One region of the Glaciecola sp. 1036 genome, then DNA from elsewhere that is predicted to be linked to it. Evidence: predicted binding sites of a transcription regulator. Region 1 holds the regulator's gene; each other region holds the start of a gene.

What was found. The regulator sigma-54, encoded in region 1, starts transcription at its own class of promoters, with help from an activator protein. The targets are predictions, from matches to a motif close to GTTGGCACGNNNNTNGNNT.
Region 2: a site for sigma-54 is predicted at 3,940-3,958, ahead of glnK (P-II family nitrogen regulator). Genes of this name have one in related genera too.
Region 3: a site for sigma-54 is predicted at 8,491-8,509, ahead of ACNKW3_RS03840 (PEP-CTERM sorting domain-containing protein). Genes of this name have one in related genera too.

What each region holds. Positions count from the first base shown of each region.
Region 1 is NZ_JBLWFH010000004.1:255,860-266,149, reverse strand. It holds gene ACNKW3_RS08425 (HPr family phosphocarrier protein) at 1-19, opposite strand, end outside; gene rapZ (RNase adapter RapZ) at 29-907, opposite strand; gene ptsN (PTS IIA-like nitrogen regulatory protein PtsN) at 969-1,412, opposite strand; gene hpf (ribosome hibernation promoting factor) at 1,420-1,707, opposite strand; gene ACNKW3_RS08405 (RNA polymerase factor sigma-54) at 1,738-3,234, opposite strand; gene lptB (LPS export ABC transporter ATP-binding protein) at 3,303-4,031, opposite strand; gene lptA (lipopolysaccharide transport periplasmic protein LptA) at 4,028-4,639, opposite strand; gene lptC (LPS export ABC transporter periplasmic protein LptC) at 4,593-5,153, opposite strand; gene kdsC (3-deoxy-manno-octulosonate-8-phosphatase KdsC) at 5,150-5,719, opposite strand; gene ACNKW3_RS08380 (KpsF/GutQ family sugar-phosphate isomerase) at 5,720-6,679, opposite strand; gene ACNKW3_RS08375 (calcium/sodium antiporter) at 6,682-7,638, opposite strand; gene ACNKW3_RS08370 (ATP-binding cassette domain-containing protein) at 8,105-8,902, shown strand; gene mlaE (lipid asymmetry maintenance ABC transporter permease subunit MlaE) at 8,920-9,696, shown strand; gene mlaD (outer membrane lipid asymmetry maintenance protein MlaD) at 9,704-10,228, shown strand; gene ACNKW3_RS08355 (ABC transporter substrate-binding protein) at 10,243-10,290, shown strand, end outside.
Region 2 is NZ_JBLWFH010000007.1:165,740-176,029, forward strand. It holds gene ACNKW3_RS12135 (Dyp-type peroxidase) at 1-298, opposite strand, end outside; gene ggt (gamma-glutamyltransferase) at 316-1,923, opposite strand; gene ACNKW3_RS12145 (ammonium transporter) at 2,253-3,503, opposite strand; gene glnK (P-II family nitrogen regulator) at 3,543-3,881, opposite strand; gene mrcB (penicillin-binding protein 1B) at 4,107-6,422, opposite strand; gene ACNKW3_RS12160 (DUF6489 family protein) at 6,568-6,804, shown strand; gene ACNKW3_RS12165 (PHA/PHB synthase family protein) at 6,835-8,616, shown strand; gene phaR (polyhydroxyalkanoate synthesis repressor PhaR) at 8,685-9,128, shown strand; gene phaP (TIGR01841 family phasin) at 9,311-9,988, shown strand; gene ACNKW3_RS12180 (phasin family protein) at 10,019-10,290, shown strand, end outside.
Region 3 is NZ_JBLWFH010000002.1:277,071-287,360, reverse strand. It holds gene moaA (GTP 3',8-cyclase MoaA) at 1-677, opposite strand, end outside; gene moaB (molybdenum cofactor biosynthesis protein B) at 804-1,310, shown strand; gene moaC (cyclic pyranopterin monophosphate synthase MoaC) at 1,310-1,801, shown strand; gene moaD (molybdopterin converting factor subunit 1) at 1,798-2,046, shown strand; gene moaE (molybdopterin synthase catalytic subunit MoaE) at 2,050-2,472, shown strand; gene ACNKW3_RS03860 (acyltransferase family protein) at 2,589-3,665, shown strand; gene ACNKW3_RS03855 (serine hydrolase domain-containing protein) at 3,646-4,803, opposite strand; gene ACNKW3_RS03850 (ABC transporter ATP-binding protein) at 5,022-5,708, shown strand; gene ACNKW3_RS03845 (ABC transporter permease) at 5,698-6,939, shown strand; gene ACNKW3_RS03840 (PEP-CTERM sorting domain-containing protein) at 7,524-8,444, opposite strand; gene prsT (XrtA/PEP-CTERM system TPR-repeat protein PrsT) at 8,624-10,290, opposite strand, start outside.

The DNA.
Region 1 (10,290 bases):
CGTTGCGTCGAATCTGCATATGTAATCCTTATACCAATTTCATGGGGTTAGTTTCACCCTTAACGCGCTTTAGTTCTCGGTGCTTTATTTGCACATCGCCATGACTGGCACTGAATGCATCAGCCAAAGATTGCGCCACAAATACGGAACGATGTTGACCACCTGTACAGCCGATAGAAATGGTTACATAACTTCTATTATTTCGCTCTAAGTGTGGTAGCCAAGTGGTGATCAAGTTTTGAACTTGCCAGATGAATTTCATCACTAAGGGTTGCCCGGCTAAAAACACTTCCACAGGACCGTCTAATCCAGTTAGCGGGCGTAAATCGGGGTCCCAATGAGGGTTAGGCAGAAATCTTACGTCGAATACATAATCTGAGTCTTTGGGTAAACCATATTTAAAGCCAAAGGATTCAAATACAATGACTAAATCTGTGGTTTTTTTACCAAGTACTCTTTCTCTGACTAATTCAGCCAGTTCATGCACCGACAAATGGTCTGTATTAATGGTTAAATCTGCACTTTCAGCAACAGGGGCTAATATTTCTCGTTCTGTTTGAATAGCTTCGGTCAAACTGTTACTGAGTTTAAACAATGGATGTAAACGACGAGTCTCGCTGTAACGTTTAATCAATACGTCATCACTGGCATCTAAAAAGATTATGGTGACTTCCCAAAAAGACGGTAAGTAATCAAGTACGTCGCCAACCTCTTCTTGTACTCTAGGAAGGTTGCGCACATCAATACTCACTGCGACCTGGTCATATTCGTCGGTGATGGCGTTTACTAATGTTGGGAGAAGGTTGACGGGAATATTGTCAACACAGTAGTAACCCAAATCTTCGAGCGCTCGCAGCGCGATTGATTTTCCTGACCCTGAGCGGCCACTGATGATAAGTAATTTCATTACTGCTAGTCCACTTTGCCAGTTGCAACTTTTTCCTAGCTTACCACAAAGAAATGAAATGTTAGGCTAATGCGGCAATTATTTGATTTTTATTTTCAGCACTGCGTATCGCTTTAACAATATCTTTATTACCTAATTTTCTAGCAATAGCGGCTAAAGATGCGAGGTGTTTTTCGGCTTGTTCCTTGGGGACTAAAATAGCGAAGAAAATATCCACCGGGCGATTATCGATAGCATCAAAGTCTATGCCTGAATCACTGGTCACAATAATGGCCATTACATTGTCGATTCCGCTTATGCGACCATGAGGAATTGCAATGCCGTTGCCAATGCCTGTGCTGCCCATTTTTTCGCGGCTTAATAAACTATTAAGCACATCAACTTGATCGAGTGAGGGATTTTGTTTTACCGCAATCTCGCTGATGATTTCTAAAATTCGTTTTTTGCTTTGGCACTCAACCGCACATTTGGTGCGGTCAAGTGAAATTATGTCTGAAATTATCATACAACACTTAGTGGCGTTTTAGTTTCTCTTTGTGTTTGATGACTTGTCGATCCAATTTATCTATCAGCGAGTCAATGGCTGCATACATGTCGGTATGCTCTGAATCAGCAAATATTTGACCACCGTTCAAGTGTAACGTGGCTTCTGCTTTTTGATTCAACTTTTCCACATTTAAAATCACATGAACATTATTGATGTGATCAAAATGACGTTCCAACTTTTCAAACTTAGTATCTACATAATTACGAAGAGAATCAGTGATTTCAACGTGATGACCAGTTAGGTTAATTTGCATAATGCTAGGCCCTCTTTTGTTGTATAAGTCTTAGATCAGACTCTTACGTTGGTTTGATGGGGGAATGTTTAACGATTCCCGGTATTTTGCAATGGTTCGCCGAGCAACTTGAATTCCTTGCTCTGCGAGCAACTGCGCAATTTTGCTATCACTCAGTGGCTTAGCCGCAGGCTCTGCAGCCACTAATTTCTTAATCAAAGCTCTAATTGCAGTAGATGAGGCGTTTTCGCCAGAGTCCGTTGCAACATGACTTGAGAAGAAATATTTCAGTTCGAAAATACCTCTAGGTGTATGCATATATTTCTGGGTGGTAACACGTGAAATTGTCGATTCATGCATATCCACCATCTCTGCTACATCGTTGAGTACCATGGGCACCATTTTTTCAGGTCCCTTTTCGAAAAACTCTTTTTGTCTTGTCACTATACAATGTGACACTTTTAATAAGGTTTCGTTTCGTGATTCTAAACTTTTTATAAACCACTTTGCTTCTTGCAGGTGGGATTTTATAAATTGAGACTCAGTTGGGTTTTTTGTGGTTTTCGCTAAACTGGCGTAAGTGTCATTGACCGAAAGGGCAGGAAGGGCGTCGTTGTTTAATTCAACCATCCACACGCCTTTGCTTTTGTACACATTTACATCAGGGATGACATATTCTGGTTCTTTGGTTGAAATGGCTGTACCAGGTCGCGGATTTAGCGTTTTAAGCAACTTCATAACTTCACGCAGTTGCTCCTCTTTCAATTTAGTTTTTCGCATTAAGGTGCGATAGTCTTTACCACCAAGCAAGTCTGAATATTCTTGAATTAAGTCTCTTGCTTCTTTCAACCAAGGTGTGTCCACAGGAAATTGATTTAGCTGTATCAGCAAACATTCTTGTACGTTTCTGGCACCTGAGCCTACAGGGTCACAGTGTTGAATGCGTTTTAATACACATTCAACTTCATCAAGTTCAATTTCTTCGTTGTCTAACGATTCTAAAATCTCTTCACAACTTACGGTGAGGTAGCCAGCTTCGTCAATGGAATCAATGATAGCGATAGCGATACTTTTGTCGTTATCTGAAAAATGACTCATTTCAATTTGCCAAAGCAGGTGGTCTTGAATGGAGTCGCTGGTTTCACCTTGATATACGTAATCATCGTCAGGATTTGAACCCACCATTTTGATAGGAGCCGAACTAGAACCTAAATACTCATCCCAAGAAGTATCCACGGGTAAATCATCAGGAATATCACCTTTCTCTAGGGCATCATGGCTATCAAGGGTTTCTTCCCTGGCAGAAGCTGATTCAGTGAGCTTTTCTCCATTGTTATCAACATTTTTGTCGATATTGTTATCTAGCTGTTGTTTGCCGTCTTGCTCGGGATTGTGTTCGGTAAGTTCTAAAAGCGGGTTAGATTCTAATGCTTCTTGAATTTCTTGTTGAAGATCCAAAGTGGATAACTGCAATAACTTAATTGCCTGCTGCAATTGCGGCGTCATGGTGAGCTGCTGACTGAATTTAAGCTGTAACGAAGGTTTCATTACTATTTTACACTTCCACTAAAAATTGCGATTTCATTAAGTTCGCTAAAAAGTTGTTAACCACTTTATCACAAAGAGAACTGCTCTCCTAGATAAACGTCTCTAACTTCTTGATTTGCTAATACTTCTTCTGCTGTACCAGCAGCAATCAAAGAGCCATGGCTTACAATGTATGCAGTTTCACACACATCTAAGGTTTCTTTTACATTATGATCGGTGATTAAGACACCAATCCCTCTTTCTTTCAACTGATAAATTATTTTCTTTATATCACTAACAGAAATAGGATCAACACCTGCGAAGGGCTCATCTAATAAAATAAACTTGGGGTTTGCGGCTAAAGCTCTTGCTATTTCTACTCTGCGGCGCTCGCCACCGGATAAACTCATGCCTAAATTATTTCGGATATGATTGATGTTAAAATCGTCTAAAAGCTCATCGGCTTTCTGTTCTCGCTGCTCAGCACTAAGCTCTTTTCTAGTTTGCAAAATCGCCATGATATTTTCAAACACAGAAAGTTTTCTAAAAATGGATGCTTCTTGGGGAAGATAACCAATGCCATGTCTGGCTCTTTCATGCATAGGTTGATAAGTGAGCTCATTTTGGTCGATGGAAATTTCGCCTTTGTCTAGCGGGACTAGGCCGACAATCATATAGAAGGTAGTGGTTTTTCCTGCGCCGTTAGGGCCCAAGAGACCAACAATCTGCCCCGTGGACACTTCCAAACTAACGTCTCTAACAACCTGTCTAGACTTATAGGATTTCGCTAAATGTTTTGCACACAGGGTACTACTCAATTTACACCTTCGTCGTTTTCGTCTTGGTCACCAAAGCTTATAACAGTATTTACTTTGCCTTCATTGTTACCATCAGAGCTTGCATTGATTTTATCATTTAACATGTCGTAAGTTATAGAAGAGGCTGTTACTTTTGATTGATCTTTGGTTATCTCAGCATTGCCGGTTAAAGTTATGGTCTTGGTCGCGACATTGTATACAATAGCATTTGCCAGCGCACTTACATAGGAGCCATCTTCAAGCCTTTGACGATAGCTGGCTGGTTTGCCGGTGGCGGTAATAACCTCGTTACCTTTAGATGCATCGGCTTCTACTCGGTCTGCTTTGATTTCCAGACTACCTTGTTGAATCACCACGTTATCGATCAAAATAGAGGTTTTTGCTTTACCATCCAGTTCTTGATCATCCGAGCGAATATTCATGTCTTTTTGAAAATCTGTCACTATGGAATCAAAGCTAGTGCTATCTTGCTGCTCTTGACTGGTCTCTTGGGCATTCAGCATAAAACTAAGACAAAGCCCAAGACAGATCACTGGTACGCATTTGACCAAGCGTTTACCACTAGCTTTGAGGAGAATAAAAAGTGCGTACATGTTGTTTAAGCTCATATTTTTGAGTTGCTAGATTACCTATAATGCCAATGCTCTTAACGTTAAAATTTTCACCAACAATTTCAACAGGTTCGTCAGATAATAAGGTTTTGTCATTTAAATTAATTTCAATGTATTGAGTATTAATTTCTTTGACATACTCTTGCTCATTGAGATTTAGTATTTTGACGTTGCGTTCTAGTTGAATGCGACTGTTCTCGTATAAGGTACCTTGTTCAGCGGTGACTTGCCAAGGCTCACCAGTTTCCATGTATACAGTGTAAGTCGGGTTATCAAATACCATAAATCCCAAAGGCTGGTAGTGCTCCATTTTGGTTGCTGCTACCTGATGACTCAAAATACCATTATCATCAAATATTTTACTATTCAAATTGACGACTTGATAGGTTGGGACAACGATTAAATCTTCATTCGCTTTGGTTTTTGCTTCTTCTTCATCAAAAAGAATCACTAGATACAGACCAATAACAGCTGAAAATATTAACGCTATGCTCCAGCCAATTCTGTTCATATACTAGCACCATGTATTTTATCAAGCAGCCCTTTCGATTGTAACACTAAATCACAAAACTCTCTCACAGCACCTTTACCGCCCGGCAGAGAGGTTACGAAGTTTGCTTGCTGTTTAACACTAGGGTGAGCATCTGCTACGGCTACTTTAATTGCGCTACAAGAAAACAAACCAAGATCTGGTACATCATCACCTATACTGGCTATTTCATGTTGCGAAATTCCGTGAGTTTGCATCAATGATTGTAGTGCCTGATATTTTTCTTCTTCGCCTTGTATAATAAATCTGGCGCGCAGTGATGTCATTCTTTTTTCGACGATTTGTGACTGACGGCCGGTAATGACAGCAATATCTACTCCGTTATTTGCAAGTGCTTTTACGCCGTAACCATCCTTGCTATTAAAGGCTTTCAATTCTTCGTTTTGGTTACCCAAATAGATAAAGCCGTCAGACAGAACTCCATCCACATCTAGCACAAGTAGTCGAATATCCTTACACATCGCAAAGATATCAGCATCAACTGGGCCATAAAGTGTATCAACAGTGTTTTTAGAAAACTGTGCCATTTACACTACTCCCGCTCTCAACAACATATTGATGTTGAGTGCGCCAACGGGTTGATGATTTTCATTCACAACAATGAGCGCGTTAACTTTTTTCTCTTGCATAATATTTAAGGCGTCCACTGCAAGTGCATCTGGGGTAGTTGTTATGCCTTTGGCGGTCATAACTTGATTGACGTTAGCAACTCGAATATCAATATTTTTATCCAGGGCTCGCCTTAAATCGCCGTCCGTGAAAACACCAATCATAACGTCATTTTCAACGATTGTGGTTAAGCCTAAACCTTTTGAAGATATCTCTAACAGCGCGTCACTTAACAGGTCTTGAGGATTCGATTTGGGCACGTCTTCAGGACCGACCATAATATCTTCGACTGTCAATAACAAGCGCTTACCCAGAGCGCCACCAGGATGAGAAAAGGCAAAGTCTTCAGCCGTAAACCCTTTAGCTTCGAGCAAAGCGATAGCTAGTGCATCGCCCAAAACTAAGGTTGCTGTAGTACTGGTAGTCGGCGCTAATCCTAACGCACAGGCTTCTTGCTTTACATGCAGTGCCAGCGTAGTTTGTGCAAATTTAGACAGTGTTGAAGAGGGATTGTTCGTAATGGCGACTATGGGCACCTTGATGCGTTTAATCGCGGGTAACAATGCTATGAGTTCAGAGGTTTCTCCGCTATTGGATATCGCAATAAGAACATCATTTTCAGCCAACATACCAAAATCGCCATGGTTAGCTTCACCTGGGTGCATAAAAAAAGCAGGTGAACCTGTGCTGGCCAACGTAGCTGCAATTTTATTGGCGATATGCCCGGATTTCCCCATTCCAGTGACAACAATTTTTCCAGCACATGAAAGTAAAAGATCACAGGCTTGGTTGAAAGGCGCTCCTAGATGTTGGGAAAGGTGAGTAAGCGCCTCTATTTGATTTTCAAATGTTCGTTTAGCAGATTCTAAATATGGCATTTTTACATAAACAACATATATTGATAAGCAAGGAAGAATAAAAGGAAAACGCCTCCCTCTATTCGATTTATTTGGCTCGTACCGCGCAATTTAAAGCTAAACACAAATAGCAATATAGTAAGCCCTAACATGACTAAAGAGTCTCTATTGGCAGCGGAACCATCCAACTCAGATGGCATTATTAAACCTGGCATAGCTAAAACAGCCAAAATGTTAAATATATTAGATCCGATAATATTGCCTAATGCAAGATCATCTTCACCCTTAGCGACACCTGCAATACTTGCTGCGAGTTCTGGTAAGCTCGTGCCAATAGCAATAATGGTTAAGCCTATAACCAAGTCACTGATGCCAAAATATTTTGCGATATAAACCGCTGAATCAACTAAAAAACTAGCACTTGTAGGTAACAAAATTAATCCTACGACGACCCAAAATACGGCGGTTGATGTAGGTACATTGTTGGGGATTTCAGCATCCGTTTCAGCTACCAAAGGGTCGCCTTTATCCACTTTAAATGATAAGACACCCATGCAAGCTATGACCAAAACGAAAAGCGTAATTAAAACAATCCCTTCTATTCTAGTTAAATGGCTGTCGGCGACGAAATACACGGCTAACAAGGTCACAAGTAGCAGAACAGGTAATTCTCTTTTGAGTGTGGTTGAAGAAACCAACAAGGGTTTAATTATCGCAGTTAGACCAAGTACCAAAGCGATATTGGTAATGTTGGAGCCTAACGCGTTACCCACTGCGGTGTCCGGTTTTCCAACCATGGATGAGGTTGCACTTACTACGATTTCTGGGGCTGATGAGCCCATAGCAACGATAGTTAAGCCTATCATCATTGGCGATACACCAATATTTTTTGCTAAAGCTGAGGCGCCATAAACGAAGCGATCTGCACTCCAGCTTAATATCGCTAATCCAATAATAAAAATAGTTATGTTTAGTAACACGAGACCTCTAGTGTCAGAATTGCTTGGTTATTCGATAAATTAATTCAATCAAATATTCGTTGTTAGTTATTGTTTTGCGGTGTTTTTAACCCGCACACATAGTATGTATACTAGCATAAGTTGAAAAACGATGATTAAATTTTGACATTTCTTCTATCCCTAGGTTCATTTGATTTCAACCCTATTGCGGGTGCGAATTTTTACATACAAGTTAGAAAATCCCTAATGGTTTCAAAAAATCGAACATTCTCTTACAAAAATTAACAATTAATTTTAACTTTAGTTCATTGAAATAAGGTAAAATAGCGTTATATTGAAACTTTGTGATTAAGCGCATTGGGTACCAAAACGTTGTCTATAAAATAGTCAATGTTGAACTTCCTTCTCAGTAAAGACTCATTCTAGGCACAAAAGTTAAGATTTTTGAGATTCCCTTTTTTATTAATTTAAGGACTTCGCAAGCAACATGGCAGAATCAATAGTCACCGTCGATAAAATGCACTTCTCTCGGGGAGAGCGCGTGATTTATGACGATATTTCACTGAATGTGCGAAAGGGGGCTATCACTGCAATCATGGGGCCGAGTGGAATAGGCAAGACGACACTTCTAAAACTTATTGGTGGTCAGCTTGCTCCAGATAGCGGTTCGGTGCTTTTTCAGGGTAGCAATGTGCATAAAGTCTCCCGACATAAACTCTACGAATTGCGTAGGCGCATGAGCATGTTGTTTCAAAGTGGTGCTCTTTTCACCAATATGACGGTGTTTGATAATGTTGCTTTTCCATTACGCGAGCATACTCATCTAAATGAAGATATTATACGTACAATAGTGTATCTAAAGTTAGAAGCTGTGGGTTTACGTGGTGCTTATGATTTAATGCCGAGTGAACTTTCAGGTGGTATGGCGAGAAGAGCAGCTTTAGCAAGAGCTATCGCATTAGATCCAGATTTGATCATGTACGATGAGCCTTTTGCTGGACAAGACCCAATATCTATGGGGGTTCTTGTGTCTTTGATTAAGTCGTTAAATAAAGCGCTTAATTTGACCAGCATAGTGGTAACGCACGATGTGACAGAAGTATTGAGTATTGCTGACTATGTGTATATTTTGGCGAACAAAAAAATCATTGGTGAGGGTACGCCTAATGAAATTCGCCAATCTGATTCGGATTTAGTACAACAGTTTTTGGAAGGAAAAGCGGACGGGCCCGTTCCATTTCATTATCCAGCGCAAGATTTACGTACTGCATTAATTGGTGAGTAAGGAACAAATAATTCGATATGCAAAAATTGATTAATCTAGGGCGCGGAACACTTGATTACATTGCCGCTATAGGCAGCGCCAGCATGATGTTGTTTGGCGCATTATTTGCCTTTCCCACCTGGAAAAACACCAGATTGATGGTGCACCAAATGTATGTGGTAGGCGTACAGTCCTTGCTTATTATTATAGTGTCAGGTTTGTTTATTGGTATGGTAATGGCGCTTCAAGGCTACACTATCTTGGTGAGTTATGGAGCAGAAGGCAGTTTGGGGCCCATGGTTGCTTTATCTCTGCTTAGAGAATTAGGACCTGTGGTTACTGCATTATTATTTGCAGGCAGAGCTGGTTCAGCCCTTACCGCAGAAATCGGGTTGATGAAAGCCACTGAACAGCTAAGCAGTTTAGAAATGATGGCAGTAGATCCTCTTAGACGGGTATTGTCACCTCGCTTTTGGGCGGGTGTTTACAGTATGCCTATGCTGGCGCTGATATTTTCAGCGGTAGGTATACTAGGTGGCCATCTGGTTGGGGTCGATTGGCTAGGCGTTGATAGCGGAAGTTACTGGTCAATCATGCAATCTACAGTGGAATGGAATGAAGATGTGGTTAACGGCGTAATCAAAGCGTTGGTATTTGCTTTGGTGGTTGTTTGGATAGCGCTTTATAAAGGATACCATTGTATCCCTACATCGGAAGGAATAAGTAAAGCGACGACTGAGACGGTAGTGTACTCATCGTTGACAATTTTAGGGTTAGATTTTGTGTTAACAGCGTTAATGTTTGGAATAAGTTAGGAAAGCCATGACCAGCAGAAAAACAGAATTATTAGTCGGAATCTTTGTTGCGTTAGCCATAGCAGCAACGTTACTTTTGGCGCTTAGAGTTGCCAATCAAGGTATGGCTGGTGGTGGTGAAACTTATACACTTACTGCTCGCTTTGATAACATTGGTGGTCTAAAAGCTCGTTCATCGGTGAAAGTTGGTGGCGTTATTGTCGGTCGTGTAAGTCGAATTTATTTAAACGAAAGAGACTTAGTACCCATGGTTGAGATGGAAATTTCTACTGAATATGCAAATACTTTTCCTGATACCAGTTCGTTATCTATCTTAACTTCTGGTTTGTTGGGTGAACAGTTTATTGGTTTGAAGCCGGGGTTTATTTTCCCAGAAGATTTGGAAATGATTGAAGAAGATAAAGTTTGTGAAACTAGTCCTTATGAAAATTGTCCATACCTCACAGAAGGTGAAGAAATTATGGATACTAAGTCGGCACTAGTATTGGAAGATTTAATCGGACAGTTTTTATTTAACCAAGGAAACGAATAGCTATGAGAACCCTAATGATAAAAGTACATAAACAATTGGCAAGTTTGGTCGTTGTACTATTG
Region 2 (10,290 bases), on a different contig from region 1:
GTACAAATATATCCGCAATCATCACTGGCGCACATCTATCTTCTGACTGCATATCAGGAAAAGGTGATAACCCAGCTGGTGTGGCGTCTGGATACAACTCTTGCCAAAAACTTGCGCCAATGCCTACCAGCCCAGAAACCATAGCTTCATAATGTTCGTCTTCGTAATAATCGAAAATATCCAAACATACAGCTAGTTTGCTGCGAATTGCTGACAAATCATCATCAACTACATTAAATAATAAATATTGAGCATGTAAGTTAGGTTCGGCGCAAACGCCTTTTTGTGGTTGACTCATTGTTATTATAATTCTCGCTAATACCCTGCGGCTTGCCCGTCTTTGCGGGACTCTGATGCACCATAGTATACCGTTTGTTTGCTATCAAACAAAATAGCTTGATAACCACCATAGGCGCCCACGACATCTTGAATTTTGTGGCCTTTTTCCATTAATTCACGTCGAGTTTTATACGAAAATCCTGATTCAAGGCTTATATATCCACCATCATTCATAATATCGCCTTCAGGGGAGCTAGAACCTGAATGTAAAATACGAGGAGCATCACCTGCTTCTTGTAAGTTCATGCCAAAATCAATTAAGTTAACAATGATCTGTGCATGCATTTGCGGTTGAGTGCCGCCGCCCATGACACCAAAACTTAGCATGGGTACATTATTACGTGTCACAAACGCTGGAATGATGGTATGAAACGGTCGTTTACCCGGCTCAAATTGATTGAAGTGCCCTTCTTGCAAAGCAAACATTTCGCCTCTATTTTGCAGCACAAAACCTAAATCTGTCGGTATCATTCCTGAGCCCATACCGCGATAATTACTCTGTATTAATGACACCATATTGCCGTCTTTATCTGCGGTCGTAAGATATATGGTGTCCCCTTCATATCTGCCGGCATCATAACGTTTAGCAGCTTTTTCTGGGTGGATCAGTTGTTGACGTTGTTTAGCATATTGTTTGGAGATTAACCAATCAACTGGAATCTTATTAAATGCAGGGTCACTGTAAAACTTGGCTCTGTCTTCAAAAGCTAGTTTTTTTGCTTCTACGAATGTGTGGACAAATTCCGCACTGTCTCTTTCCATGCTTTCAATGTCATAAAGCTCAAGTACATTGAGGATCTGCAATGCAGCTATGCCTTGTCCGTTAGGGGGTAACTCCCAAATGTCGTAACCACGATAGTTGGTTGATACTGGATCTACCCATTCAGAGAAATGCGCTACCATGTCTTGATAAGATAAGAAGCCCCCTTGAGATTCCATAAACGCCCCTATGGTTCGAGCAATATCGCCTTTATAAAAAGCATCACGCCCACCGGTTGCAATTTTCTCATAGGTAGCTGCAAGGTTAGGATTACGAAATATCTGGCCTTTCTGAGGCGTTTTACCATTAAAAGTGAAAGTGCTTTCGAATCCAGGATAGTGCCCTATGCGCTTTTGGTTCATCTCAAAATAATAGGCAATGAGTTCTGATACCGGAAAACCGTTTCTTGCATAGCCAATGGCAGGCGCTAGTATTTTCTCCATCTCAACAGAACCGAAGCGTTCATGGAGCATAAACCATCCATCCACTGCCCCCGGTACGGATACAGGTAGAGGCCCAAATTTAGGAATTTTTGTTATTCCTTGCTCTTGAAAATAGTCTAATGAAAGAGATTGAGGACTACGGCCAGAGGCGTTTAAACCATACAGACGCTTAGTTTTGGCGTCCCAAACAATGGCAAATAAATCTCCCCCAATACCACTGCCCGTTGGTTCCACTAACCCTAACATGGCGTTAGCAGCAATTGCTGCATCTATGGCATTTCCACCGGCCTTTAAAATATCTAAACCCACTTGGGTCGCCAGCGGTTGACTCGTCGCCACCATCCCTTGTTGAGCAATCACCTCTGAACGTGTGGCAAACATCTCCCCGGTAATTCTGTCAAAAGCAGATGCCGTAAAAGAGCAAAGCAACAACCCAACCCCAAAAAAATGGAGCCGTAGTTCATTATTTAAAAAATGGAGCCGTAGTGCATTATTCTTCATGATTCTTCTTCATCTTATTCTTCTGCTTTTCATAGTATGCGTTTTGTAAAATAAGAGCGCAAACTTATCCTGCAATAAAACAAAAACCCTGCCGAGGCAGGGTTTTAAAATATCCAACAAAGTTGGTTAGCAGTCTTTATTATTCTTCTTTCTTGTTCTTATTCTGTTTGACTGCTTCTTTTTTGGTTTTCCCAGTGTGTCTGTATTTTTTATGACTTAGTAGTGAAGTCTGGGTATGCTTCTAGACCACATTCGCTCTGATCAACACCTTCATACTCTTCTTCTTCAGTCACTCTCACACCAATGATAGCTTTGATAATTACCCAAGCAATCAAGCTGGTTACGAATACCCATACAAAGATAGTTAATGCACCAATGATTTGACCAGAGAAGCTAGAACCATCGTTTGATAAAGGTACTACTAATAGACCTAATAGACCTACTACGCCGTGAACAGAGATAGCACCTACTGGATCGTCAATCTTAAGCTTATCAAGACCGATAATGCTAAATACTACTAATAAACCACCAGCAGCACCGATGATTGTAGCCATAAGCGCAGTTGGCGCAGAAGGTTCAGCAGTAATAGCAACCAATCCTGCTAACGCACCGTTAAGGGCCATAGTAAGGTCAGCTTTGCCGAACATAACGCGAGCAAGAAGCAATGCAGCAACTGAACCACCAGCAGCAGCTAGGTTAGTATTCATAAATACGATAGCAACTGAGTTAGCACTTTCAACAGAAGCAGTTGCTAAAACAGAACCACCGTTAAAGCCAAACCATCCCATCCATAAGATGAAAGTACCTAGGGTGGCTAAAGGTAGGTTTGCACCTGGGATAGCGTTAATTTTACCATCAGCAGTGTATTTGCCTTTACGAGGACCAAGTACTAATACACCAGCAAGCGCTGCCGCAGCACCGGCCATGTGAACGATACCTGAACCTGCGAAATCAGAAAATCCTAGATCACCAAGTGTATACATACCAAACACACTTGAACTACCCCAAGTCCAAGACCCTTCCATTGGATAGATAAAGCCAGTCATTACCACTGCGAACAGTAAAAAGGACCAAAGCTTCATACGCTCTGCAACAGCACCAGATACAATAGACATAGCTGTGGCTACGAAAACCACTTGGAAGAAAAAGTCTGCAGAAGGAGCGTAAGTATCTCCAAATTCTTCGACGCCGTCACCGACTATTCCATTAAGGAACGCAGTCGCTCCGTGTAACGGATCGTCTCCTGTTCCATACATGATCATATAACCGCAAATCATATACATAAGACAAGCAATTGAATAAAGAGCAATATTTTTAGTTAGAATTTCTGTCGTATTTTTTGCTCTTACAAGTCCAGCTTCTAGCATTGCAAAGCCAGCAGCCATCCACATTACAAATGCACCACATATTAAGAAGTAAAATGTGTCCAGTGCATAAGCGAGTTCAAATGTTGGTTCCATAGTTGTTCTCCGTTAATCGTTACCGTACTGGCTGAGCACTTAAAGTGCGTCAGCGTCTGCTTCACCGGTACGGATACGCACCGCTTGCTCAAGGTCATAGACGAAAACTTTTCCGTCACCAATTTTGCCAGTTTTTGCTGCACCAACAATGGCTTCAACCAAACGCTCTACTTGATCATCGTTTACAGCGATTTCAAGTTTTACTTTAGGTAGAAAATCGACCTGATATTCAGCTCCACGATAAAGTTCAGTATGGCCTTTTTGACGACCAAAACCCTTCACTTCTGTAACGGTCAAACCGTCAATACCAATCTCGGAAATGGCCTCGCGAACATCATCAAGCTTGAAAGGCTTAATGATGGCTGTGACTAGTTTCATATGTTGCTCCTGAGTAGTTGTTGTTATTCCCAACCGTTTGGGTTATTGGTTCAGGCTAATTCAAGAGCAATGCCAAATTTAATATTGTATTAAATTCAATAGGTTAAAGATAAAAAGGAAACAAAAAGTTACATTTTACGCTCCAATTCTGTGCATAGAGCGAAATTCGCATTAATTTGGTGCAAAAAAGTTAAAAGGATTCAAACCTGCACTAAAAAGTTGAAATTAACCACCGAACAAGCGTTCCCACCAAGACTTCTTCTGAGCCTCTTTTTTGGGTTTGGGCGTTTCAACTACTTGGTTGTTGCATTTTGCCGTTTTTGGGAGTGCTTCACTGACAGCAGGAACACTGATCACATTTCCACACCCGGGTGTAGTCAACTCTCCGTTATCCGCATTAAAATGCGCGATCATTAGAGTGGGAGGAAATCTCCGCGATAGGTTTTTAGGCGTTTGTTGTTTTTGGAATTCAATAAATACTTGCAGAGCACCACTTGCCCCCGACATATAAACCGGTTTATTGTCGTCATTGCCTAACCAAACACTGGCGACTAAATTACGGTCAAAGCCAGAAAACCAGCTGTCCCTATAATCATCTGTTGTTCCTGTTTTTCCGGCCATAGCAACATTGGGGAAGGTAGCGCCCAAGGATTTAGCAGTGCCTTCTTTGGTCACTTTGTGTAGCGCATAATTTAACAGATAGGTAGCATCTTCATTCGCCCGTTGCTGAAAACTCTCTGTTCGTTTCCAAATCAGCACATCATCATGGGTAGATATTGCACTTAAGGCATGCAAAGGACGCAATTCGCCATTATTTGCGATAGTTTGATATACCTGATTTACTGTCAACGGCGTTAATTCAACGGCGCCAAGTGCTAACGACGGATGCGGCTCAATGTCTTTTATTGCGCCTAACCGATTTAAGGTTGCCAGAACTTCATCTAACCCCACTTGAGTCGCCAAGTTAACCGTAGGCACGTTATAGGAATTTGTCAGAGCGGTTAGCAAAGGTACTTGCCCCCTAAATTCCTTATCAGCATTCATGGGCCGCCATTTTTTGCCGCCTTTGTCATTAAACTCTACAGGTTTATCTTCAAGCGGTGTCGCCAGATTATACAAATAGGGATTTTCCAGCGCTGTTAAATAAACCACAGGCTTGATCAAGCTACCAACCGGACGCAAGGCATGTAATGCGCGATTAAAACCAGCGAAACCAGTTTTTTTACCCCCAACAATGGCTCTGATTTCACCTGTTTGAATGTCGCTTACAACCATTGCAGATTCAAGTTCAGGCAGTTTACCGTTTTGCTTTCTCTTCAAGGTATCAATAACGGCTTTTTCTGCGCGACGCTGGGCATTGATGTCTAGCGTTGTATATACCTTAACGCCCGATTGCCTTAGTTCAGGTGCCGCAACAATGTCGTCCAACTCAGCTCGCACCTTGTCCATGAATGCTGGATGTTTACCAGAGGCCAAGCTTGGATTATCTGAGGTTTTTAGTGGTTTTTGAATGGCCACTTCGTACTCTGACTTATTCAGATACTGCTCTTCAAACAATATCCTTAGTACCAAATTTCGTCTTTCTAAGGTTCTGTCTTTAAATCGAACAGGATTGTAATATGAGGGCCCTTTGACCATGGCAACTAGGGTGGCAATTTCCTCAAATTCTAATTCTTTTAATGGTTTATTGAAGTAAAAGTGACTGGCTAAACCGAACCCATGAACCGCGACCGCACCGTTTTGGCCTAAAAATACTTCATTTATATAGGCATTTAAAATCTCTTCTTTGCTGTAGCGAAAATCAATCACTAAGGCCATAGCGGCTTCGCGTATTTTCCGAATATAACTTCGCTCACGGGTAAGATATAAGTTTTTAACCAACTGCTGAGTTAATGTGCTCCCACCCTGCACTGTTCGTCCCGCCGCCACGTTGGCAATTAAAGCGCGAATAATAGACAGTGGCGCAACGCCATGATGTTGATAGAAGTCTTTATCTTCTACCTCAATTAAAGCTATTTTCAACAAGGCTGGAATATCGTCGTTAGACACCAGCATTCGATCTTCGGTTAAACCACCAACTAATCGCGATACTAACCATGGCTCTAACATGATGCGCTTAGCTGTTTGACTTGTTTGAGGCAGAATTATTTGGGAAATCTGACTGCCGTCCCAACGAATATCAATAAGGCGCTCTTTGGCAACCAAATCGGCGTAATTAAATGCCCGACGATAAATCTTGAGACTATCTTTACCAAGGCTATATTCACCAACCTCGGAGGCCTTGGCTACCTGTCGGTATCCTAAAAGACGCAATTCATCCTGAATCTCTGCAACCGTAATTTCTTGCTTAATCGAAAGAACCAAGGGGCGCGCAAAAATTTGCGCAGGTACTTCCCATTTGTTACCAGCAAAGCGTTCCTTTATTTGGGCATCAATGTAAACCAGGTAGCTGCCTACAACGATTATGCCAAGGAAAAATAGTTTGAAGAAATGTCGTTTGATCCATCTAAAAGGAGCTAATAGCGCACGCAAAATTTTCAATGTTTTAAGTTATTCCCAACAGTTAATACAATGGTCACATGTTATGGTTACTATTCTTGCTGATACCTTAGTCGAAAAGACTGGACAAAACTTAGGCATGTTTTTAGGCTAAACGTTCAACTCTTTTTTACAGTCAAAGGTTTTTATGAAAGTCACTATTGAAGTTGATTTATCACCCGCCGAAGCCAGAGAAGTTTTTGGTTTGCCCGATTTTAGCCAGATTCATAATCAAATAACAGAAGATATGATTAAAAAGTGCCAACAAGATCCCACCAAAGCGTTTGAAACCTTTATTAAACCCGCGATGGAATCAGGCATGTCAGGATTTGCAGCCTACCAAAAAATGTTAGCGGATTTTATGACCAAAACATCCACCAAGTGATCAACATCACCCAATATAAGGCCAAAAATTATGGGTTCAGATGAAAAAGATGTATTAAAAGTTATTGATAAATATGCGACCGTTTTTAATGCTATGGTCCAGGATATTTTCGCCAGAGCAGGCAAAGAATCAGGACAAACTGCGCCTAATCCATTTAACTTTGAACGCTTACAAAATCTTCTTGCGGACGAAACTAAAGTCGATATGTCCAAATTGGTCAATCAACAATTTGACTATATTCAAAAACAAAGCGAACTCTGGCAGCAGGCATCTAAAGCTCTCATGGGAGAAAAGCCTGAAACAGCGACAAACGGGACCAATCAGAATAAAGACAAACGTTTTAAACATGCTGACTGGGAAAATAATCCTGTCTTTCACTATATTAAAGAGTCCTATCTACTAAACGCCGAAATGCTCACTAACATGGTAGATGCAGTTGAATTTACCGATAAGAAAAAGCATCAACAAGCGCAGTTTTTTACCCGTCAATACGTGAATTCTTTGTCGCCAACAAATTACATTCTGACTAATCCTGAAGTTTGTGATGAGATTATGGCGACTAATGGCCAGTCTCTTGTAAAAGGCATGCAAGCTTATTTGGAAGATCTTGAACACAGTCCGTTGGAAGCATTAAAAATGCGCCAATCTGACGCATCGGCATTTACGATTGGTGGTAATTTGGCTAATACGCCAGGGAAAGTTGTATTCCGTAACGATATCATTGAACTGCTACATTACACGCCGACAACTAAAACAACTCATCAAACGCCTATATTAATTACCCCACCATTTATTAACAAATATTATGTAATGGATTTAGAACCCAAAAAATCATTGGTGAAAGGGCTATTAGATAGTGGTTATCAAGTATTTATGATTTCTTGGGTAAATCCTGAAAAAGACTCTGCCGATACCGACTTTTTTGATTACATGCGAGAAGGACCGATTACGGCCATAGAGGTAGTAAAAGAAATCACCAACAAAAAACAAGTGAATCTGACAGGTTTTTGCGTCGGCGGCACTCTGTCCGCCATCACAGCAGCTTATCTAAGGGGTAAAGGTGACAAGAGTATTAAATCATTGACCTTGTTAACTACCTTGTTAGATTTTCAGGAACCCGGTGAAGTAGGCAATTATTTCTCTGAAGAAATGCTGCCAATGATAGAGCAAAACGCCGAAATAAAGGGAGTTTTCGATGGTCGTATTATTGCAATGAGCTTTAGTTTATTGCGCGAAAATAATTTGTTTTGGTCGTTTTTCATTGAAAATTATTTAAAAGGTAAGGATCCCGCACCTTTTGATATTCTCTATTGGAACAGTGATTCTACCAATATTCCAGCGGCTTGTTTTAAACAGTATTTACGCATGACCTACTGGGAGAATGCACTTATTGAACCTGGCAAGGTAGAAGTCGATGGTATCAAGATTGATCTTTCCAATATCGACATGCCAACGTACTTTTTATCCTCAGTTGCTGATCATATTGTACTTTGGCAAGCCGCTTACGAAGGTACAAAATTAGTATCAGGTAAGCCCAGATTTGTACTTGCGGGTTCTGGACACATTGCAGGTGTCATTAATCCCATCGATGGCGGCAAATATCCCCATTGGATAAATGACGAGCTTCCTGAAACAGCGGAAGATTGGCAAAAAGGAGCTCAAGAACAAGTGGGTTCGTGGTGGAAAGACTGGCATGCATGGTTAAAACCGCATTCTGGCACTAGAGTTAAGCCTATTGTGCCAGGTGAACATGAGTTTTATCCGGCATTAGAAGATGCGCCCGGACAATATGTTAAGCGTATTTTAGATTAGAGATTATATTCGCCTGATATATCAAAACGCTTATGCTGATAGCTTTTTGCACAGAAAATACGTATTCTGTGCAAAAGCTTACAAATTTTGGATTGATTTTGGTCGTTATAAAAAAATACCCTAATAGAAGACTTTACGATACTTCAGCAAGCAAGTACGTTAACTTAGAGTATGTAAAAGCCCTGATCAACAATCATCAGGAATTCAAAATTGTTGATTCTAAAACTGAAAGCGATATTACCAAAAGCGTGTTACTGCAAATCATCAGTGAATCAGAAACCAATGATGCTGAATCTTTATTAACAGACGCTCTATTGAAACAACTGATTCGTTTCTACGACAGTGATATGCAAGTGTTTGTTCGTCAATATCTAGAACAGAGCATTCTTCAATTTATTGATCAACAAGATAAAGTACAGGGCATGATGAAAAATATGGTGGAAAAATCGCCATTCAATGTGTTCAACCAGATGATGGAACAAAGCTTTCAAGCTTGGCAAAAGAAACGTTAATCCAGTTTAATAAATTAAATATTGATTTATTTCAATAAGTTACCTTAAAACCACTGAAAAATGTTGCACTGCAACAAAATAATCCTTGATCTGATTCTCAAATTGGTTATTATTCACACAACAGCGATGTTGCAGCGCAGCAATTTGTAATTTCGCAATGAATCAATTTTTCGGAGGATACCATGTTTGGCAATTTTTCAGAACAATTCAAGAAATCTACAAAACCTGCTAGTTCATTGTTAGAAATGAACGCCAAGGCGATGACAGATATTGCTGGTCAACAAACACTCTTTTTCAAAGGGTTGATGGATGACAGTAAAAAATTAGTGGAAACCGTTACCACACAATCTGAATTGAAAGGTGTAATAGCAGCCCACTCTGTTTATGCAGAATCGATTCGCGAACGTATGTCCAGTGCATCCAAAAGCACTTACGGAACATTAAACGAAGTGCGTGAACAAATGACAGAGCTGGTAAAAGGAAGCATTGAAGAAGCTTCATCTGACGCTAAACAAGCAGTTGAAAAGGCGGTTGAGAAAGTAGCTACTGCGACTAAAAAAGCAGAGACAGTAACAAAAGAAGCAGCGAAAGCAGCGCCGGTTGCTAAACCAGCGGCGCCAAAGAAAGCGGCGCCAAAGAAGGCACCAGCAAAGTCGACAACTAAAAAAGCGACTACCAGCACTGCAGCTAAGGCTACGACAACGACTAAAGCGGCAGCAAAGCCAGCACCTAAGGCTACTGCTAGTAAAACAACTGTGAAAGCGGCACCTAAACCTGAAGCTACACCAGCGGTTAAACCAAAAGCCAAAGTTGCGGATTTAAAGGCTGACGAAGTAAAAGCCGCACCTAAAAAAGATTAATCAATTTAAAGTCCATTAGGAGAAACTATTATGTTTGAACAATTTAATGACCAACTTAAAGAATCAATGAAGCCTTATTCTGAATTAGCTACTTTGAACATGACTACCATGCAAGAAGTTGCAGAAAAGCAGAACGCTTTATTCACTAAAATGCTTAGCGAAGGTGTTGCTTTTGCTGAAAAAGCAGGCCAACAAAAAGACGTAATGAGTCTTGCTGAAGCTCAAAAAGCTTACTTCGAGTCATTACAAGAAACTATCACTGAGTCAGCTAAAGAAACTTACACTTTGGTTTCTGGTGCTCA
Region 3 (10,290 bases), on a different contig from region 1:
TCAAGCTTGCTACGAATGCACAGTTGCCAACCTTCCGATAACAATTGTTGCTTAAGTTGCTCTCCACTGAGATGATTCCGCTCAAAAAAAGATAAATTATCCCCGGTTTGCATTAACTCTATAAAGCGTACCGAAAAGGGCTTATCTTTAAGCCAGTGTTGAAATTCAGATAAAACGTTTGGATTATATTGTTTCAATAACACTGCATTTATCTTAATAGATGATATTCCCATCTCTGCGGCTTTATTTAATCCAGATAAAATCTTGCTGTGTTGGGTAGATCCTGTAATAGCGGTAAACATCCGTGGATCTAGGCTATCTAAGCTTAAATTCAAAGCATCAAGACCTGCATTTACCAAGGATTCAATTTTGTTTTCTAAATTAAACCCATTGGTGGTCATAGCAACTCGCTCTATTCCAGGGGTATTCTTAGCGATTTTGACAATCTCGACCAAATCTTTTCGCAAACAGGGTTCACCGCCGGTAATCCTCACTTTTTTAGTACCTAGCTGGGCAAAAGCTTGCAGCAAAGTGCTAATTTCATCTAAAGAAAGAAACTCGCGTGAACTATCACATTGGTAACCATTTGGTAGACAATAGTTGCAACGAAAATTACAAACGTCGGTTATCGACATTCGTAAATATTCGAATCGCCTGCCAAAATTGTCTGTTAGCATTATTGTATTATCTCTACTCAAATGAAGCTCAGGTACTATATTACACTAGCCTATTTTGCATTCCAGACTGATTTGTTACTATTCATAACTAATGCGTAAACTTTCTACATAATTAAAGGAACCCTTGTGTCCGCTAAGACAAGTCTTCAAATCGCTATTCTTACCATTTCAGATACCAGAACTATAGACACCGATACTAGTGGAGGCTATTTGGTCACCGCAGTGGAAGCTGATGGACATCAGGTGTATGAAAGAAGCATAGTCAAAGACAATATCTATCAATTACGTGAAATTGTGAGTCGATGGATAGCCGATGAAAATATTCATTGCGTTGTGACTACTGGCGGTACCGGCTTTACTCCAGCTGATGTAACACCTGAAGCTATCAAGCCACTTTTTGATAAAGATGTAGATGGTTTTGGTGAATTATTTAGAGCACAAAGCTTTGAGACTATTGGCACCTCAACTATCCAATCACGTGTCTTTGCTGGGTTTGCCAACCAAACGGTAATTTTTTGCTTACCGGGTTCTACAGGCGCTTGTAAAGACGGTTGGAAACTTATTGCGCCACAACTTGATAGTAATAATAGACCTTGCAATTTTGTCGAACATATCACTAAGAAGCATCAATAATGACTCAATTAACCCATGTTAATCAAAAGGGTGAGGTAAACATGGTCGACGTGGGCGACAAGGAACAAACTCAGCGTGTGGCTGTGGCTGAAGGCTTTATTTATATGTCGGGCAAAACCATCGATCAGTTGAACGAGCAACAAAATAAAAAAGGCGATGTTATTACCACAGCGAAAATAGCCGGCATTATGGGTGCAAAAAGATGCAGTGATTTGATTCCCTTATGTCACCCTCTAATGTTAAGCAAAGTTGATGTAGATATTTTTGTTGAGCAATCTGAACAAAGATTAAGAATTCAAGCTATGTGCAAGCTAAATGGCAAAACGGGCGTTGAAATGGAAGCATTAACGGCTGTCAGTGTAACTGCACTGACGCTTTTTGACATGTGCAAAGCATCAGATCCTGCGATGCGTATTGAAGGTATCAAAGTACTCACAAAAACTGGTGGCAAAACTGGTGATTGGAAACATCCCTCGGTGAATGCCATATGATTCAAATTTGCTTTTTTGCAAGTCTGCGTGAACAGTTAGGAGTTACTAACTTAAGCATAGAGGCGCGTGAAAATTTAACTGTAAAAATGGTTGCTGAAGAAATAGTTAATACTCACTCCGATTGGGCTGATATTTTTCAAGATAAGCAGCTTCTTTGTGCGGTAAATCATCAAATTGTGAGTCCTACGACCATTGTAAAAGATAATGACGAGGTTGCCTTTTTCCCTCCAGTGACTGGCGGCTAAATAATGATCAAAATTCAACAGATAGATTTCGATGTCGGTGTGGAATATAACAAACTCACTGATGCCAACCCAACGGATGGTGCAGTTGTATTTTTTGTAGGCTTAGTAAGAGATTTTAATCAGGGCCATGAAATCACTGGAATGACCTTAGAGCATTACCCTCAAATGGCAGAAAAACAGCTTGCAGCCATTGTTGATGAAGCGAAAAGTAAATGGCAACTAGGCCGAGTCTCGGTAATTCATCGAGTAGGAAACTTGCAAGTTAACGACCAAATAGTTTTTGTTGGCGTCTCTTCTCAACACAGAGAGCAAGCTTTTCAAGCTGCAAGTTATATTATGGACTATTTGAAAACTCGTGTACCCATTTGGAAAAAGGAAACAACCAATCAAGGAACACGATGGGTTGAAGCTGGAATTAAGAGTTAGAGAACAAAAATAAGCCTCAGATATCAGTATGAAGTTTGCCTAAATGCGGAATCTGGTATTAGGATTTATTATTCACTACCGATAAATAACAGATAAGAGTTAAAAAGGACGACAACTTGCGAATTAATCACCTTGATGGTTTACGAGGCTTAGCCATACTGTTGGTGTTCTTTTATCACTCCTACGCTAGGTGGAGTGAAATTGTGCCTTATGGCGATAAATGGCAAAGCGTTATTTTTTTTACTTTCGGTAATACTGGCGTCCAGCTATTTTTCCTTCTTTCTGGTTTTGTAATATATATGACGCTAGAGAGAAGTTCCGGCGCATTAACCTTTATAAAAAAGCGTTGGCTTCGTTTATTTCCTGCAATGTTGATCTGTAGCTTATTGTCTTATTTCACTGCATCCTTTTTTATCGAACGCCCTGCGGGCCAACCAGAATTCACAGATATATTACCCGGCTTAACATTAATAGATCCAGACTGGCTCGGGTGGTGGACAGGGTTAGCTTTTAGTCCATTAGAAGGCGCCTATTGGTCAATTTATGTTGAAGTTAAGTTCTATCTATTTGCAGCCGTTTGTTATTTCTTTATTAGCAAAGATAAACTTCCTTGGTTTATTTTCGGCGCATACCTATTTGCTGTATCTATCACCCAAATGCCGATTATTTCAGACTTACAATGGCTAGAACCTATTCGATGGCGTATTCCATTTTACTCACTTGAACACTTTGGTTGGTTTGCCTCTGGATGCTTTTTTTATCGTTTTATGATTGACAACAAAAAGTATAATTTTGCAATTGCATTAGCAGTAGGAATACTCGCCTCTGTAACAACATCTGCAGGCCAAACTGACAAGTTTTTCGTTTTGTTATTTTTGGTAGCTCTGTTCGCCACAAGCCTAATCTCACCTGTAATTCAAAAGATATTGGCAACTAGGTTTCTACTCTTTTTTGGATTTATTAGTTATCCACTGTATTTAATACATGAAAACATGCTCGTAGCCTCTGTCATTAAACTTGGTAAATTTGTCGACCCCGACGTGGCGCTCTTAGCACCATTGGTCGTTTTAAGCGGGCTATCAACTGTTAGTTATTTAATCGCCAAATTTGCAGAACCCGTTATAAAGAACCAGCTCAAAACCTTAACCAATGTTGGTAATCTAAGAAAAAAAATTAATAAAGCCGATCTCTAGCTGAAGCACTCTGTATTGCAACTTCCGGACTATTATTTTTTGCAACAATAAATTTGTATATGCTGTTAATGGTTTCTTCTGGATAGTTATCGATATCGTTCGTAGAAACAAAAATAAACAAATCCAAATCTGGGAAATAGCTAAATTCAGCAAAGTTATAACCATTTGAGCCATTGTGAGTAATACGGTCATGCTCATTCAATTCAGTAATTGCCCAACCGTACCCATAAAACCAGTTCTGCTCTGGATTCTCCTTAACATGGGGAGAATGCATAAGATTCCAGCTTTGTTCGGTTAAAACCTGTTGATCACGTATAGCTAAATACCATTTAAACATATCATCTTGCGTTGAAAGAAAACCACCCGCGCCCTCGAACCATCTTTCTCCAGGTTTTTTCAACAAATGGGATAATGAATGTCCGACACTTTTACTTTTCGCCTTTATTTTAAACATGCGCTGGAACGCATTCTGATCGGCTCCGTAATTAATTGCTAGTTTATTGCGCTCATATTTAGGAAGCCTGTACCCTGTATAGCTCAAACCGGCTGGCAATAGAATATTTTGTCGAATATAAGCCTCCCAATTTTGACCGCTGACTTTTTCAATAATTCTGGCAAGTAGGCTATATCCAATATTCGAATAGGCATAACTTTCGCCAGGTGAAAACACTAGCTTGGTATCAAAAGCTCTTTGAGGTAATGACGAATGAGGCATCAAGCCATATAAAGGCTCCTTATCAAAATTCGCCATGAATCCCGAACTTTGGGTCAAAAGGTGATGTACCGAGATTGCCTTTTTATCTTCTGGCACATTATCAAAGAAGCTTTCTAGGGTGTCATTGACGGATAGCTTCCCTTGCTCCTGCAATTTAAGAATGGCCGTTGCAACAAACTGTTTTGTTACCGAACCAATACCAAACACTGTATCCTTATCATAAGCAATTTTTTGTTCTCGATTGGCAATTCCATATTGTTGTTGAAATACTATTTGCCCCCCTTGGGCAATGATAAGATTACCTGAAAACGCTTTTTCGGTTAGTGCTGTATTAATATCTTTTAGATCTGTAATACCTTGAGCTAGGGCTGAAAATTGTAGAAATGTTAAGAAAGGCAGTAAAAACAAATTCCCGAATTTCATTTTACTTTTTTCCCCTTTTTGCTAGCGTTGTTTACCGACACTTGACCGGAAATTTACCTATTTTTGTTCATTTTTTTGTGTTTTTCTACCTAATCGTATCGGTGGAAATGACAAAAAGGGTATAGGTCAACTAAGAATTAAACTGTCAGTATCCTTAGTTAGGATGCTATCATAAATTCTAAAATTCGATTATTTACTCTAGGATAAAGTTACCAGTTATGCCGCCAGTACCTGCCGTACAAGTTACAGATCTGTGTTATACCTACTCCCAGTCTGCGCAATTCGTAATAGATATTAAGGATTGGACGCTTAACAAAGGGGAAGGTATTTTTCTTTATGGACCTTCGGGCTGTGGCAAAAGTACATTACTTAACCTTTTGGCGGGCGTTTTAAAGCCAACCGCCGGAGAAATAAGACTCTTAGGCGAAGATTTTTCAAAATTGAAAAACCGTCAGCGAGACAAATTTAGAGCCCAGCATATAGGTGTAGTTTTTCAACAATTCAATTTAATTCATTATCTAAGCGTGCTCGATAATCTACTGCTAGCGACCAAGTTCAGTGGTACTAGAGTAAATAAAGATGAAATATCACATCTTGTAACCGAACTGCAATTATCCGTAGATATATTCAATAGAAAAGCAAGTCAGTTAAGTGTGGGGCAACAACAACGAGTAGCTATTGCCAGAGCTTTAATAAACAAGCCAGAACTGCTTATTGTAGACGAACCGACCTCAGCCCTAGATGAAGATGCAAGAGATAGCTTTATGCAACTCTTAGTATCCTTAACTCAAACTTTCGGTTGTACATTGATTTTTGTAAGCCATGATAAAACCCTCGCCAAATATTTTCACACTAGAGTAAATTTTACAGAACTAAATCAGGGAGTTATGCCCAATGTTAGTTAAACTTGCTTTTGAAAGTTTAAAAAGTCGATCTAGTTCCGTCATCCTAACCCTTTTGTCCATCATTATCAGCGTGGCTTTATTAATAACCGTTGAACACGTCAGATTAGAGGCAAAAAATAGCTTTAACCGCACCATCTCAGGCGTTGATTTAATCGTTGGCGCACGTACAGGACAAATTAATGTATTACTGTATTCAGTTTTTCGGGTAGGTAGCGCATCTAATGTCATGAGTTGGGAAAGCTATCAAGAGTTGAAAAGTAATCCGATGGTTGCGTGGAGCGCGCCAATTTCCTTAGGTGATTCCCATCACGGACACTCCGTTATAGGGACAACTAAAGATTATTTTGAACATTACAAATATGGTAACAAGCAACCTCTAACTTTTAGCTCGGGGGACGTATTTAATGATATTTTTGGTGCGGTTGTAGGCGCCGATGTTGCCGCCGAAAATAATTACAAGGTAGGTGATAAGATTGTCTTATCCCACGGAACGGGTCATGTCAGTTTTAGTCATCATGATCAAGCGCCATTTCACGTTACTGGAATCTTAAAGTCCACGGGAACGCCAGTGGATCAAACTATACACGTGAGTTTGCAGGGTTTAAATGCTGTACACCTCTCTAAAACAGCGTTATCCAAGGTTGTAGAAGCTTACAACAACAAGCAGCACGTAGATTTACCTGAATCTGGAATAAACGCGGTATTTTTAGGCCTATCATCCCCAATAGCCTCATTGCAAATTCAACGCAAGGTAAATACTTACGAAAAAGAAGCCTTATCTGCAATTATCCCCGGTGTAGCTTTGAATGAACTTTGGCAACTCATAGGCATGGTAGAGAACTTATTACTGGTCATAGCTTTTATGATTCTCATCGCTTCCATTCTTGGGCTTTCAACAATGTTGCTAGCCAGCATGCGCGAACGCCATCATGAATTTGCAGTCTTAAGAGCAATTGGAGCGGGTCCATTGGTCATATTTGGCATGATTCAAATTGAAGCTTTATTGTTAGCTTTCACTGGCGCTGTCTTGGCTTTATTAGTTGTTTGGTTAGGGCTACATTTGAGTAGCAGCTATTTAAGCGAGCATTTTGGTCTATTCATCGATACCAATATTTTTCATGCAAATACTTTTATCTTGTTCGCTATTGTTATGTTGGTGACATGCTTTATTGCTTTCATACCAGCGATTTCAGCGTATAGAACTGCATTACATACTGGTTTATCCAAATAGAGCAATATTCTTCGAGCATTAAGCTTAGTTATCGATGATAAATACTGCTATCAGTTATGCTTTAATTTGTTGAATGTAATAGTGCTAACGTGCAATGATTGATTCAATAGTCCTCCAAACAAAGCTATGCAAAAACCTAATGATGTATTATAGCGGTCTTTAATCTCTGGACGAATTAGCCACATATTAAGTATCCCCCAAAGTAGCTTGTTGCATTTCCAGTTGTTACCGACATTCTTTTTGTGGTTACCGCGAATTTTCTATCTAGTTAAGGATCTTATTTCCAGACCGCCGCAACTTTTGCTACCAAAGAAATAGTTAAAATAGGTTAACTATTTTACACAAATGGTTGTTTAAATATTTGGACTGATACATCTATTTGAGAAATAGATTTTTTAACTATCTGGCATGCTAAACGAAAGTTTGAGTGATCAGGAATGATCAAATTTGGCCAGATTTAACCAAAAGGATGTGTTGTTTTTATGAATTTGATCAATGTTGAAAAGTGTAAAAAGATTTGACGATCTGTACAAAAAGAAAAAACCGGCCATTAGGCCGGTTTTTCAGATTCACCAAACGAGGTCTTATTTTCTACGACGTGAAGCTACGCCAAAACCAATGATGCTTAGTCCAAGAAGCGCTAACATGCTAGGCTCTGGAACTAGACTAGCAGCGATACTTCCGTCCAAACCAGACTGACGTGCAGCTTGACCTGAAGAAGTAACAAATAAATCGCTAGCAGTAGGGATTACTGGAGTATCACCGTCTGGGTCAACGTTAGTATCTAGGTTCAACTTCGCATAATCATCGCTTGTTACAGCATCAAGAGCTAATTGCCCAGCGTCTTGGAAGTTGCCGTAATCGTCTTCAACGAAGAAGAAGCCTAGCTCAGCTGAAACGATGTCAAAAAAGATGTTAAGATTTGCAGCTTCAATGCTAGAACCTGTTACTTCAGCAAGCATGATTGAACGGTCGTTCGCATCATTAAGTAAATCGTTGAAGAAAAACTCAATGTAACCAGTGTAATACTGAGGACCTGCAGGCGTTAAGTTTGCAGTCAATGAATACTCTACTTGGATATCCCAAGTTTGTAAGAAACCTTCGTTATCTGTTCCTAAAGGCGGTACAAGTGGGCTAAGAGCATCAATGTCGCATTGACCTAAAGCACAATCTGGAGAAACCAAAGAAGAACTAGTTGATCCGTCGATTGAATTGTAAGGACCGCCAGGGATACCAGCAGCAGCTAAGTCGGCAGTAATGTTAGTATCTGTTACAGTGCCAGCCAATGACATATCTGGGTTTAAATCATAAATTGAAGTAGCCCATAACTGGCTGAAACCTAATTCAGTAAATTGGCCAGTTGCTGTGTCAGCGTCTGCAGAACCAATAAATCTGTTAGTATCATAGCTGTTGTTAGCAAGGTTTATGTATACGTTGCTTGCCATAGCTACACTTGAGCTTGCGATGATTGCAGTTGCAATACATGTTTTAAATAATTTGTTCATTAGTTTTTCCTTAAAATAACTGTTTGGTGAATCTCACTTACTAACAATGCACATAGGATGCCAACTTCTGAAATAAATTTTTTACCTTTATATATCAACAACATAAACCCATCATGTCGATCTGACAATTTTTATTTAATACCAAAGTGTTAAAAATGCTGACAACATTTAATCAATTATTAATTGAAGTTTTCCATAAGCTTTTTCTTCAACGTATCTTGTGAGCTCGTTCTTGGATTCAAACTATTGAGAATTTGCCGCGCTTCTTGTTTTTTGTTTCTTTCAATTAAGACCTGCGCATAATGAAGACCAACGGAAGGGTCTTTGGACGAATTGTTATATGCAATTTCTAAAGTGGTTTCCGCTTCTAATAACAGTCCATTCTTATAAAGAGCCCAACCATAAGTATCTAAAATTAACGGATGTTCGGGCGCTAAATTATTCGCCTGTTGAGCATATTCCAAAGCAGTTTCATTATTTCCTAGTTCTATGTTCACCATGGCTAGGTTATTAATAGCAACTAAGCTGCTTGGTTGGCTTGCCAATATATTTTCATAAATATCTTTAGCTTTGCTATTTAAACTATGCACCATAGTATATTCACCAGCTGCGTATTTCGCTAAAGGATTCGGATTACTGTTTGCTTGCTCAATAAGAAGACTCGCGCCTTTTTCTATTTGTCCATTATATGCCAGCGCAGATGATAGATTGATAGCATCCTCTAGCGCATTTGAATATTCATAATAGGAACTAAGATTCTCAACTGCCTTAGCATACTCGCCTTTGTTGAGAGCAACTATTCCAACATATTTTGGAAGTAAGGTGTTTTTAGATCCAGAAGATGAAAGCATATTAAGTTTCTTATCCGCTTCTGCATAATCCCTGTTCCGAATATAGTCTTGCACTTGAGCAAGCTGCAAAGCTTCGCTATTTGGAAACTTAGCCAAAGCTTGGTTCAGTGTTTGTCGCACTTTAGTAAATTCTTTTTGATTACTATATGTGCCAATAAGTCTTAAGTAAGGCATTACTTGCTCAGGGTAAAGTTGCAACCATCTTTTGTAGATTTCCTCTGCATCTTTAAATTTATCTTGATTGTAAAAAATATCTCCTAGTGACATCAGTCCAATATCAGATAGTCGACTATCTTTTGCATCTAAAATCTTAAATGCTTCATCTATTTTCCCTTGTTTTCGAAGGAAGGCAGCTAATAACATCTTAGGCTGTATAAGCTCAGGATTATCTTTGACCAAGGATTCTATAAAGAGGCCGTCTTCTTCGGAAAGTCCAGTTGCACCTGTTATTTTTAAATATTCTCCGCTCAGAATCTGATTACTAGGCTCGTCTTTCAGTGCTGTTTTAGCTATGTCCATTGCAAGTTTATAGTTTTCAGATTCAACCAGCGATCGAACGTAATTATTGACCACCGGGGTTTTCTCTGGTGACAACGCATAAGCTTTTTCAAATAATGCTAGTGCTTTATCTAGATTACCCGACTTGCCATATATTTGCCCTTCAAGAACAAGTCCTAATGCTGGTTCATCATTCGCTAATGCTCGAGCTAACGCCAATGCCGAATCTGTTTTACCTTGATTAACATAAATCTCAGCCAGCAATAGCCACTTTTGAATCACTTCAGGAGCAAGCTCAATAGATAATCTAATATCATCTACGCCGCTATAATCACCGGCCGCTATTTTGCTCAATCCCTCTTTTAATATGGAATCCGGCGTTTTAGCATCGGTGTTATTTATAATCTGTAATTGTTGTTGGGCTAATGAAAAGTCTTGTAATTTAGCAAAAACATTCGCGGCATCGTTATATAACTCATCATCGAGCTCTGATTGCC